3 regions of the Paenibacillus sp. LS-5 genome follow, and region 2 is predicted to be linked to each of the others. Evidence: predicted binding sites of a transcription regulator. Region 2 holds the regulator's gene; each other region holds the start of a gene.
The links. Region 2 encodes Rex, which represses fermentation and respiration genes when NADH is low (regulators of the CRP and FNR family bind a similar motif). Its sites were predicted from a motif close to TTGTGAAATATTTCACAA; they were not measured.
Positions count from the first base shown of each region.

Region 1 (4,266 bases), on a different contig from region 2:
AGATTAAAAGCTTGATCCAGTGAACTGATCATAACCCGCGGGAACAATCCAACAAAGATAGAGATTACCGATAAGGCCATCACTGCACCTGTCATTCCGAAGGCTAGGCCATCTTTCTTCTTGCTCATGAAATAGCCGGACAGCACATAAGCAGCAATACCCAAGATTACAATTACAAACAGCAGTGCTCCGCGTTTCTCGAATATATCTGTCATGTAATAAGTCATGACCACAAAAGCGAGCAACAGCGCAGCCAGCGGGAACAGCAGCTTTTGTGCCATCTTACGGGCCCGTTCCTGCAGATCACCTACCGTGCGAAGCGTAGTGAACATCAGTCCATGCACCAGGCACAGCAGTACTACAGTAATTCCAGCTACTACAGTATAACCATTTACAATATCGAAGAATCCGGCATACATCTGCATATCCCCGTCGATCGGCAGCCCCTTAATGAAGCTGGCGAACACTACGGCAAGCAGGAATGGTGGCAAGAAGCTTCCGAAGAAAATGCAGACATCCCATGTTCTTTTCCAAGCCAGCGAGTCCCGTTTACCTCTGAATTCAAAGGCGACACCACGGGCAATCAGCGCCAGCAGCGCGAACACGAACGGAATGTAGAATCCACTGAATAGTGTTGCATACCAGTGCGGGAAGGCGGCGAACATGGCGCCTGCGCCAGTAATCAGCCACACTTCATTCGCATCCCAGAACGGTCCGATTGAGTTAATCAGTACCCGGCGCTCCGTATCATTCTTCGCTAATATCTGGGTTTCCATCCCTACACCGAAGTCAAATCCCTCCAGGAAGAAGAAGCCGACAAACAGCACAGCAATCAACACAAACCATAATTCATTAAGAGAAAGCATGGGATCCCTCCTTGTTATACGGATCATGGGATTCGCCGTGATCGTTATCCATGGCGTAAGGGCCTTTTTTGATCACCTTGATGAACAAGCCAACCAGTACCAAACCAAGAATGGCGTAGATGGCTGTAAAAGAAATTACCGAGAACAACACCTGTCCGCTCGTAATATTAGGGGATACACTATCCTCTGTAGTCATTAACCCAAATACCGTCCATGGCTGACGCCCCATCTCGGTCATAATCCAGCCCGAAGTATTAGCAATTGGCGGAAGCAGCAGCCCCCAGAGCATAAAACGCATGAACCAGGTGTTCGGGCGTTCCATCTTCTTGCGCCACATCAGGTAGACGGCGTATACTCCCAGCAGAATCATAAGCGAGCCTGCAGCAACCATGATCCGGAAGCTCCAGAAGGTTGTGCGAACCGGTGGAATATAGTCCCCAGGACCATAGGTCTGTTCATATTCAGCCTGTAGTGTATTCATCCCTTTAACAGATCCCGAAAACTTACTGTAGGAGAGAAAACTCAGCATATATGGGATTTTCACTTCATGAGAGCTTATTTTATTCTCTGGATCAATCGTTGCAAAAACCGTCCATGCAGCAGGGTCTCCACTGTCATCCCATAGTCCCTCGGAAGCGGCCATCTTCATGGGCTGGGTATCTACCAGATACTGCGCCTGGGCATGTCCCGCAATGGCTACACCGAACGATGAAATAATGCCGACAATCGCAGCAATTTCAAAAGATTTGCGGAAAAAGGAAACATCCTGCTTCTTCAGCAATTTATATGCACTAATTCCCGTAACCAGGAAGGCGCCTGTCGCGTACGCGGCAAGAACCGTATGAGGGAACTCGACCAGCAATTGTCCATTGGTAATTAATGCCCAAATGTCATTCATCTCAGCCCGTCCATTATTAACAGCAAATCCTACCGGATGCTGCATGAATGAGTTAGCCAGCAGAATCCAGAAAGCCGAGAACATAGTTCCAAGCGCTACCAGCCAAATCGAGAGCAGGTGAACACGTTTGGATACTTTATCCCAGCCAAAAATCCAGATTCCAATAAACGTAGACTCCAGAAAGAAAGCTAGCAGCGCTTCAATCGCGAGTGGAGCTCCAAATACATCACCGACAAAACGCGAATAGTCCGACCAGTTCATTCCGAACTGAAATTCCTGCAGAATTCCTGTTACTACGCCCACAGCGAAGTTAATCAGGAAAAGCTTTCCCCAGAACTGGGCCATCCTTTTGTACTCATCATTTCCTTTTCTTACATACATCGTCTCCATGATTGCAATTAAAAGCGCGAGTCCAATTGACACTGGTACAAAGAAATAATGAAAAATTGTCGTCGACGCAAATTGTAATCGCGACAGCATCACTGTATCCATATTTCTCCCCTTCCTTCTCCCCATTCGATATGTCTATTTTGTCAAAAATTCAAAGGGTTAAGTGTGATAATAATCACATTATACACCCTGTTTGGGCTTAAAATTCAATAAATTTGTGACAAATATCACAATATTACGTTTGGAAAGCAAAAAAAATAAGACGGTTTCACCGTCTTGAATGTGTTCATTATTCTATAGAAGCTTGACTCATAAAGGCATTGGTTAGGTAATGGAAATACCCTTCTTCAGCGATTTCAAATCGCCATTGGAATTGAGCAGCTGCGGCAGCATCTTCATACTGCGCTCCATAGGGGAGTGACAGAGACGGCAAGAAGGCGCATGTTCAAATGCGAAATTATCCCTCATCCATCCATTACATCCATCATTGGTACAGGCCCAAATTGCGGTATTTTCTTCCGGTACTTCCTCCAAAGGCTTCTTCCGGTAGTTCATTGCCGTTCCTCCCTTCCTTTATGTCACAAGTTGAGAATCCAGACAAGTAGAAACGACATTGCCGTCCTTGATGTTAAGGACGGCAACCGTTTCACGAGTAATATAAGGGACCGATATTGCATGAAGCATATAATTCCTTATATTTGAAAAAAAGACCGTCCCAACTTTCACAAGCGGGGACGGACCTTCTATTATTACAGTTTTACAACGTTTTCGGCTTGTGGTCCACGGTTGCCTTGAACAACGTTGAATTCAACGCGTTGGCCTTCGTCCAAAGTTTTGAAGCCGTCGCCAGTGATTGCGCTGAAGTGAACGAATACGTCGCTTCCGCCTTCAACTTCGATGAAACCGAATCCTTTTTCTGCGTTGAACCATTTAACTGTACCTGTTTGCATGTGTGTTACCTCCACAAATTTAAATTAATATGTTCTTTTTATCTTCAAACAAAGAAAAAATTCACACATTGAGAAAGGCTGTAATTCATGTGACAACCCTTTTCAATACGAAAATTAGGTATCATTTGTATGAATAATTTTATGTTACCACACCTTTATAACAAAGGCAAGCTATCACATCCGAATTTCTCCTTATTTTCACTAATTAGGCTAACTTTCCAATGTAAGGGCTACCAGTTAGGTTAAGTTATATATTTTATAACCCCTGCTCTATCCTTTACCCCATTTTTCAAGCTTAGAAACGGCTGCCACCCAAAAATTATTAATAATTTTCAGGGTGGCATCGCTCCTCATGTGACTGCCTCTATATTATATACTGCCCCTAAGACTTTTATTCCTCCGGCTTCTCAAGAAGTTTTACGGTAACTTGCTTCATAGCTCCATTGCGGTAAAAGGTGATTTTGAGGTCATCTCCGATCTTGGTATGATCGTACAGATACTTCCGCAGTGACAACGTGGATGTAATGGCTTGATCGTCGAACTTCGTAATCACATCATTGAACTGCAGGCCCGCATCTTTCGCAGGTCCAACCGCATCCAGAACAACAACCCCATCCGTCACGCTGGTGGGCAGGTTCAGCTGCTTACGCTGGTCTTCTGCCAGAGGCACATAAGGATTGTTGAGATCCACTGAATATACACCTAAGTACGAACGGGCAATTTTACCTTTGGATGCGAGTTCATCGGCTGTTTCCATCACATGGTTGGCCGGAATCGCGAAGCCGAGTCCCTCCACGCCTGTGTCAGAGATCTTCATCGTGTTGATACCGATCACCTTTCCATCCAGATCCACCAGCGCCCCGCCGCTGTTACCCTCGTTGATGGCGGCATCTGTCTGAATAACTTCCTGTTCCCAGTCATACACACCATCCTGGTTCAGGGATACCGGAATGGTCCGCTCTGTATAGCTGACGATCCCAGAGGTCAGTGTATCTCCAAGTCCCAGGGGATTGCCGATAGCAATAACGGTCTCTCCCAGCCGAAGCTTCGAGGAATCACCGATTTGGGCGATCGTATTAATACCTTTGCCATCTATGGAGAGTACGGCTATATCACTAACCTTGTCTGCGCCAACAAGTGTTGCTTTATGGGTCTTACCGTC
Region 1 is NZ_JBWAVA010000003.1:431,473-435,738, forward strand. It holds gene cydB (cytochrome d ubiquinol oxidase subunit II) at 1-866, opposite strand, end outside; gene AC0MA3_RS07480 (cytochrome ubiquinol oxidase subunit I) at 853-2,256, opposite strand; gene AC0MA3_RS07485 (cold-shock protein) at 2,479-2,709, opposite strand; gene AC0MA3_RS07490 (cold-shock protein) at 2,904-3,104, opposite strand; gene AC0MA3_RS07495 (S1C family serine protease) at 3,496-4,266, opposite strand, start outside.
Region 1: AC0MA3_RS07480 (cytochrome ubiquinol oxidase subunit I) is a predicted target of Rex. The motif match lies at 2,370-2,387, and genes of this name have one in related genera.

Region 2 (4,266 bases):
GCAGAAGCCATTTTCTTCTTTTCTTCAAAGTGCAGCTCCCTTTCTTCTGGATGCGTCATTGATCCTGTTCATTTACCGTTTCAGCAGGCCCTCGAAGGTCTCCTGCGCCTTGCGGCGGATAAGCTCCTCATCCAAGGTCAGGCATTGACCATTCTTCACCACTTGCTTGCCGTCCACCCATACATGTTCTACATCGTTGGCACTTGCCGAATAGACGGCATGGGAAAGCAAATCCGTATGCGGAAGGAAGTGGGGCTGGTCGATATTTAGAGCTATGAAGTCTGCCTTCATCCCTGGAGCCAGCCGTCCTGTATTGCCAAGGAATATGGACTGTGCACCATATTCGGTCGCCATCAGCAATGCTTCCGGTGCCGGTACAGCTGTCGGATCTCCGCTCACACCTTTGTGGATCAGAGCAGCCAGGCGCATCTCCTCGAACATATCCAGGTTGTTGTTGCTTGCAGCACCGTCCGTGCCCAGCGATACCTTGACTCCCGCCCGCAGCAGCTCCGGTACCCGTGCTACCCCGCTTGCGAGCTTCAAGTTACTGCCAGGATTATGCGATACCCCTACGTTGTAGCGGGCTAAAATCTCTATTTCTTCATCATTCAAATGAACTCCGTGAGCCACAAGCGACGGGCGGGTGAACATCCCCAGCTTCTCCAGATGTGCAACAGGACGCAAGCCGTAATCCGCCGCATTCTGTTCAACTTCCCGCCGGGTTTCCGACATGTGCGTATGCATAGGCAGGTCCAGATCATGGGCAGCCTGAACAAACTTTACGAAAAATTCAGGAGGACAAGTGTAAGGGGCATGCGGGGATATCATTGTCGTGATTCTTCCATCCGCCTTGCCATGCCAATTGCGGGCAAAGGCTATCGCTTCTGCCAGTTTATGGTTCTGCACATCCTCCGGACAAAGTCCGATAACCCCGCGCATAAGTACAGCACGCATGCCCGATTGTTCTGAAACCTCGGCAACCCTGTCCATATGATCATACATGTCCAGGAAGGTGGTTGTGCCGCCCTTCAGCATTTCCAGTACAGACAATGAGGTTCCCCAAAAAACATCGTCTCCGGTGAACTTTTCTTCCATTGGCCACATTTTCTCCTGCAGCCAATTCTGAAGGACCATGTCGTCACCGTATCCGCGAAGGAGCGACATTGCTGTATGACCATGGGTATTGACCAGCCCCGGCATGAACAGCAGGCGGCTTCCGTCAATAGTCTGCGTACCTTCTTCAATGACAGGTTTGGCTTCTCCTATGTATGTGATGATATCCTTTTCTATAGTCATATAGCCGCTTAGTACTGGTGTCTCAGTACCCGGAACCAGAAATCGGCCGTTTACAATTACAATCTTATTGCTGTGCATCTTCCACTTCGTCCTTTCCATCATGCAAATAATAGGCGAGACTCTGCAAATCAGTAGTAAAATCAGCGGCATGAACCCTGATATTAGACGGGGTCTTCAAGATCACCGGTGCAAAATTAAGAATGGCCTCAATGCCTGAATCGACCAGAATATCGGCAACGTTCTGCGCTTCGCTATCCGGTACCGTAATAATTCCAATACGGATGCCCTGCTTACGGATTGTGCTTCCCAATTCTTCCATGGGCTGCACGGTAAGTGAGTTAATCTGCTGCCCCACCTTGGGAGCATAGGAATCAAATACAGCAGTGATTTTCATGGTGTCCTTCAAGTAGGCATTGTAATTAGAGAGAGCGTGACCAAGATTACCTGCCCCCACCAGCGCCACGTTGATCTGTTGGTCAAGCTTCAGGATATGGCGGATTTTCTCAATGAGGTATGAGACATCATAACCGATACCCTTTCTGCCGAAATCCCCGAAATAAGCCAGATCCTTGCGGATTTGGGCTGGATTCAGTTCAAGCTTTTGTCCCAGTTCCTGGGAAGATACGGTGGAGATTTCACGCTTCAGGAGATCGTTCAGGAAGCGCAGATACACTGGAAGTCTGCGTACCACGGCCTCCGATATTTTATCCGATTTCATATTTTCTCCTCCTAAAAGTTTTGTGAGCATTGCATCATAATATTACTTCGTACAAAACTTACTTCGTAAGCATAAACCAAGTTTTGTGAGCATTGCATCATAATATTACTTCGTACAAAACTTACTTCGTAAGCATAAACCAAGTTTTGTGAGCTTAGTCCATTCCCCGGCGTCACAGCAGAACCGGACGCCAAGAAAACGGAGTTTTGTTGTTCTTTGACTATAATAGAAATGATTGCAGGTTAAGATACACTGCCGTCTTCCAGCCATTCCGCAATTCGCGGAACCATCTGATCTGTCAGCATATGTTCCATCTTGGGTCCAGGCAGCGAATAGAGAAAGTACTTTCCATAATAAGATTCAATAACCCTTGTATCGTATACAATAACAATACCCCGATCTTGCGCAGTACGCACCAGACGTCCGAAACCCTGCTTGAAACGAATAACGGCCTGGGGGACTGACAACTTCATAAACGGGTTCTTTTTCTGAGCCTGAAGCAGTTCAGCCTTAGCCTCCGCAAGCGGATGGTTCGGCGGCTGAAAAGGCAATCTGACAATGGCAAGGCAGGTTAAAGCCTCCCCGGGAATATCCACACCTTCCCAGAAGCTGCTGGTTCCAAGGAGCACAGAAGCTGCACTATCCTGAAAACGCCGGATCAGCTTGCTCCGGCTGCCCCCTTCCACTCCCTGCCCCAGTACAGTGATATCCTCAGAGAGGAGTGCCTCCTTCAGAGGATCATAGACCTGGCGCAGCATTTTATAAGAAGTGAAAAGTACAAGCATCCGCCCCCGTGTTGCCACAGCTGCCTCAGCCAATGAGTGCACCAGCTTATCGACAAAACGGGCATCGCCCACGCTGCCTTTGACACTGGGGAAATCACGCGGGATGACCAGAAGAGCCTGTTCACGGTATTTAAACGGCGACGAGAGCAGAGCTGTCATCAGCCTTCCTTGTTCTGCGGATTCACTAAGTCCCAGATTGTCAATCATAAATTGAAAGGACTTATCAACGGACAAAGTAGCTGAGGTAAGGACTATGCTTTTCTTTTTATCAAAAAAGAGCTCCTTAAGCTGGGCGCTGACATCGACTGGCACCGCATAGAGCTGCAGCGACTTCCCGCGATAGTTACCGCTGCCTTCCATCCAGTAGACAATATTCTCGTCGTTCAGGTTCATGAAGAACCGCACTTGCTCCCGTATGGAGGCTAAATCCTTGAACAACCCTCCGATATCCGTCACCAGACTGTCCGATGACGATTGGCTCTCCGATTCACGCATTTCACTTAGCATCTTATCGCCCTTGCGGATAATTTCACTAAGACTTAGATGTAGAGTGTTCTCAAGCGCAGCCAGCTCTTCCCAATCCTTGGGCTTCTTGCCTGGCAGCAAACGTGCTACCAGTTGTCCGGCCTCCCCGGCTGCGGCATCACTACGTTCTGGAAGCAGGGCAAACAGTTTGTCGCTAAGCGTGTCCCACGATTCCTTAACCGTAAGCAAATCCGGGTAGATTCTGTCGATCACCCCGCTCCATTCCGCCGCCTGCTCACTGCCTGAAGACTGCAGTGTTTGACGCAGAGCCGGCAATTGGCCGCTCCGGCTGTCCTTATAGAGACGTGTAAGCGTATGGGCTACGGTAAAGTATTTCATCTGCATGCCCAGGTGTTTACCTGCAATATCCTCCAGATGATGGGCCTCATCAATAACAAGGTGCTCATAAGCTGGAAGCAGCTGATGCCCCGCTTTGACGTCAGCAAATAGCTTGGAATGATTGGTCACTACGACATCCGCAATCCCGGCTTCGTGCTTAGCCCGGTGGTAATAGCATTTGCGGAACCAGGGGCAGGATCGTCCAAGGCATGAGTCCGTATCACTGGCCACAGTCTCCCAGAAATCACCGCCTCTGCCGTTCAGATTCAGCTCCTCATCATCACCCGACTGGGTCTGCGTCAGCCACACAATCATTTGTGCCGCAGTAAGCGCTTCTTCCCTCGGACTTGTAAAGTCCTTTTTGTTTATTCTTTGTTCAAACTTTCGCAGACACAAATAGTGCCCTCTTCCCTTAAAGATTGCAGCCTTAAACGGGAACGGCACGACACTCGTCAATAGCGGGATGTCGCGCTCACGCAGCTGGTCTTGAAGGTTGATGGTATGTGTGCTCACCATTACTTTCTGGTCTGAGCGCACACTGTGATAAATAGCAGGAAGCAGATATCCCAGCGATTTACCTGTACCCGTTCCTGCCTCAATCAA
Region 2 is NZ_JBWAVA010000013.1:153,037-157,302, reverse strand. It holds gene AC0MA3_RS18890 (cell wall elongation regulator TseB-like domain-containing protein) at 1-28, opposite strand, end outside; gene AC0MA3_RS18885 (amidohydrolase) at 73-1,374, opposite strand; gene AC0MA3_RS18880 (redox-sensing transcriptional repressor Rex) at 1,361-2,014, opposite strand; gene dinG (ATP-dependent DNA helicase DinG) at 2,257-4,266, opposite strand, start outside.

Region 3 (4,266 bases), on a different contig from region 2:
TCTAATACCCTGCTTTCTTTATACAATATTTCCATGTTCTCAAAATACACATCTGGTTCATCTTCTTCATAATAAGAATGGATTACAAGATGATCATCTTCCATCTGCTCATATTGATGCTCACCTAATGCTCCACCTGTCCCGCAACGAAAATCTTTTGTGGTAAGAAAGTTTGCAAAAAGCAGGCCCTTTGGCTTTAGAACGCGTATCATTTCATTCATAGATTTCACAACATCTGTCTTCATCATATGAAATACGGAATTGTAAGAATATACAAAGCTGAATGATTCGTCATCAAACTTTAATTGTCTCATATCTCCTTGCTCAATATTCAAATGCTGACTTTTCCTGATTGCATATTGATTAGCTTCTTCTAATTGCTTCGTATTAAATTCTATCCCATGTGTTAAGTATCCATAATCTGAAAATAAGCTGAGAGGCGGACAATCTCCGCCTGCACCACAATCTAATACTGTCTTATCCATAGTAGTGTCATTACAGTACATTACAAATCTATATAATGGTATTTGCTTAAATATTTCATTCATTGTATCTTCCCCTTCATAGCTTATTCAACTTCACCTTGGCGGCAGGCAGAGCTTCCTGAAGCTCCTTGCCTTTAGGTTTCAGTCCCCGATTCACCCAGCATAAGGCAGCTTCCAACTATTTACTATGTAAATTTTCACCATTATCCAATCCTGTTCCACAGCAAAAAAAACCTCCAAACCCACCCGTTCCTTATATAGCATAAGGAACGGGATCGGCTTGAAGGTCATCAAAGACTTTCAATAAAGTCATAAAAAGAATATTAGTATGCCAGGCTGAACAATCCCTTAATGTGAGACAAATAACGGATATTGCTCGCTTCCTTCATAAGGGTTGCAGGCAAGCCTTTGAGCGGAGTATTGCTGGCGCCAATAATCGCCACTCCGTCTTTGCGTCCCAGGCTGGCTAGGGTACCTGAGTTGATCGGGCTGAACGTTTCAGATGCGGAGTTATTCAGGTAAGCATACAGATTGTAGCCGATCAGCTCGCCCATCTGCCAGGCGATTTGTGCGGTCGGCGGATATGGACGTCCATCTGCTGCGAACACAACGGCGCTGTCCCCTGCCACAAAAACATCCGGATGTGAGGTCGATTGAAGGAAGTCATTGACTGTGGCACGGCCGCGGTTCACTTCAAGACCGGATTCCCCAACAAGAGGGTTGCCCTGAACTCCACCGGTCCACACAAAGGTATTGGCTACAATCTGCTGTCCATCCTTCAGATCAATCACATTACCCGCCACATTGGTTACAGGAAGACCCGTCAGGAAGGATACGCCACGAGCAGTCAGACTTGTTACCGCACGTTCAATCAAATGATCCGGCAATACCGGAAGGATTTTGGGTCCGGCTTCTACCAGCATCAGCTTGATATCGTGAGGATTTACCCCATACCGTTTGGTCAGCTTCGGCAGCACATCAGCAATCTCGCCCACTAGCTCGACACCGGTCAGCCCGCCGCCTCCAATCAGAATTGCCGCATCGGCAGGATTCTTCGTTTTGGAGTATTCACGAATACGGTCTTCAATATGGGAATGAATTTTGATCGCGTCAGCAGCGGATTTCAGCACCATGCTGTACTCTTCCAGCCCTGGGATGCCGAAATATGCAGTAGTGCTGCCAAGTGCAACAACAAGCGCGTCATAGGTGAGTGCTGTACCATCAGACAGCTGCACCTGCTTGTTATCGACGGAGAATGACTTCACCTTGGCTATTTTAAGATCAATGTCTTTTCCGGCAAAAAGCTTGGTGAGCGGCATGGCTACAGCTTGTTCCGATGCACTCCCTGCAGCCAGACGATGGAGCTCGGTAATAATCTGGTGTGTCGGATACTGATTGACAACTGTAATTTTGGCTTCTGCCTTACTCATATATTTACGCACGTTAATAGCACTCAGGAGACCGCCATAGCCTGCACCGAGAATCACGATATGTTTTGACATAATAATTTTCCTCCGTCCTTATTGATGTGGATTACGTTCGCCGCTGACCTGCAGATAAGCATTCATGAAACGAAGCATTTTTTGCATCTGCGGATCTTTAATCATACGCATCATACCGAACAGGCTGATCGTTTCACTGCTCTCATTGGCACGATCCTTGGCCTCGATCACAGTAGCTGCCATCGTTTTTACCGTATCTACTACCGGCTCAGCAAGCTCTTTGATAGCACCCACTGTATCATTCTTCAGCACATCATCGGATGCAACAGCCTGCACAAAATCAAGCGACTTGGATAAAGCACCAATCAGCTGCGTAATCTGGGGAAGCTGCTCCACCAGTGTGGTTAAGGACTCCTGCACCTCAGGCTTCAAGAGCTGATCCATAAGTTCTTCATTAATTTTTGATTGCGTAATGGTTTCTGACATAATGAGCGCTCCTTTACATTAGCTTTATTTCATATAGAAATGGGACGAAATGATACAACTCATAATCAATGTGATTATTATAACATTCCTCATGTAATAAATGTCACAATCTTTTTGCCGGAATAGCCCCATTTTGTGATTAAAATCACTTCTATTCTTCGGATTTCGATAATTCCCTCTATTTCATAAAAAAATTTAGTACCGTATTACATTTAGTCATTGACGAAGGGAAAATACCATGGTATGTTTAGTAAGTAACAAATAGTAAGTATATTTATTAATATTAGCTATTTATAATTATTAACTACTACATACACAATGGAGGAATGAACATGGGCACTTTTTCAGAATTGGTTCAAGCACGCAGATCAGCAAACAACTTCGTAGAGGGCATCAAGATTTCTAAGAGTGAACTGGAGGAAATGTTCTCGCTGGCCCGTCTAGCCCCTTCAGCCTATAATCTGCAGCACGCCCATTATAAAGTAGTCGCTGATGAAGACTTGAAAGAAAAAGTCCGCGAAGCCGCCTATGGCCAGTACAAAATCCATACAGCATCCGCCGTCATCGTTGTACTCGGAGACAAGAATGCGTATCTGCAGGCACCGGAAATTTATAGCGGCCTAAAAATGCTGGGAGCGATGAGCGAGGAAGAATATGACGGAACCATCGAAGCCATCAATGGCTCCTACATTGGAAATGATGCTTTTCAGCGCGATGAAGCGATCCGCAATGCCTCCCTGTCAGCGATGCAGTTCATGCTGATCGCCAAGGATAAGGGCTGGGATACCTGCCCGATGATTGGTTTTGATCCTGAAGCCCTCAAGGCGACTCTGAATTTACCGGATCATATGGTGCCGGTCATGATGATTACCATCGGCAAAGACAATAAGCACAAGATCAGACCCCGCGGCTACCGTAAGCCGGTTAATGAGTTCGTTGAGTTTTTTGAGTAAACAAGACGTACCCAAAAAGAGCCATCCGGGCAACCCGGATGGCTCTTTTTGCTTAAACATAACACTGCGGCAATCCCCAAGCTCTACACTCTGCGGAAGCGCCACAGGACACTTTGAAAATCACCGTGTAACGCAGGCAGCGGCAATCCCGCATACATCAGATGGTCGCCCCCATATACGCCTCCGCCTTCCAGCCATTCATAATCTGCAGCCGGATCAAGACCCTTAAGACGCAAGTGGTATAGCTTATCATTGGGCTCAGCCAAGGTGCGGACATAGACGACCACAGCTTCCGACTGATCCTCCGCCGCAATCAGCCACGCCGTCTCATTCCCTTCAAAAGGACTACGAAGCCGGTACTGCTCTCCAAACTGGACAAGCGTACGCAGTTCTTTGTAGAGCGCCACCTGAGCTTTTACCGCTGCTTTTTCTTCCTCTGTGAACTTCGTCAAATCCAGCTCATAGCCGAAATTACCCGACATGGCCACATGTCCACGGAGTTCGAGGGATGTGTTACGCTGCACCTGATGGTTCGGAACCGCCGACACATGGCTGCCCATGGCGCTCAGCGGATAGACGATACTTGTGCCGTACTGGATTTTGAGCCGGCTGATGGCATCGGTGTTGTCACTCGTCCAGGTCTGAGGCATATAAAAGAGCATTCCGGGATCAAAGCGTCCCCCGCCTCCGGAGCAGCTCTCGAACAGCACATTCGGGAATTCCGAAGTGATCCGCTCAAGCACACCATATAGACCAAGCATATAACGGTGTGCCGTTTCTCTTTGTCTCTCCGGTGGCAGCTGTGCAGATCCGATCTCTGTCATATTACGGTTCATATCCCATTTGACATAGGTGATCGGTGCTGACCGCAGAACGGCCGCGATCCGGTCACCGATCGCC
Region 3 is NZ_JBWAVA010000022.1:40,584-44,849, forward strand. It holds gene AC0MA3_RS23645 (class I SAM-dependent methyltransferase) at 1-548, opposite strand, end outside; gene AC0MA3_RS23650 (NAD(P)/FAD-dependent oxidoreductase) at 809-1,987, opposite strand; gene AC0MA3_RS23655 (helical membrane plugin domain-containing protein) at 2,006-2,413, opposite strand; gene AC0MA3_RS23660 (nitroreductase family protein) at 2,746-3,366, shown strand; gene AC0MA3_RS23665 (alpha-galactosidase) at 3,450-4,266, opposite strand, start outside.
Region 3: AC0MA3_RS23655 (helical membrane plugin domain-containing protein) is a predicted target of Rex. The motif match lies at 2,505-2,522, and genes of this name have one in related genera.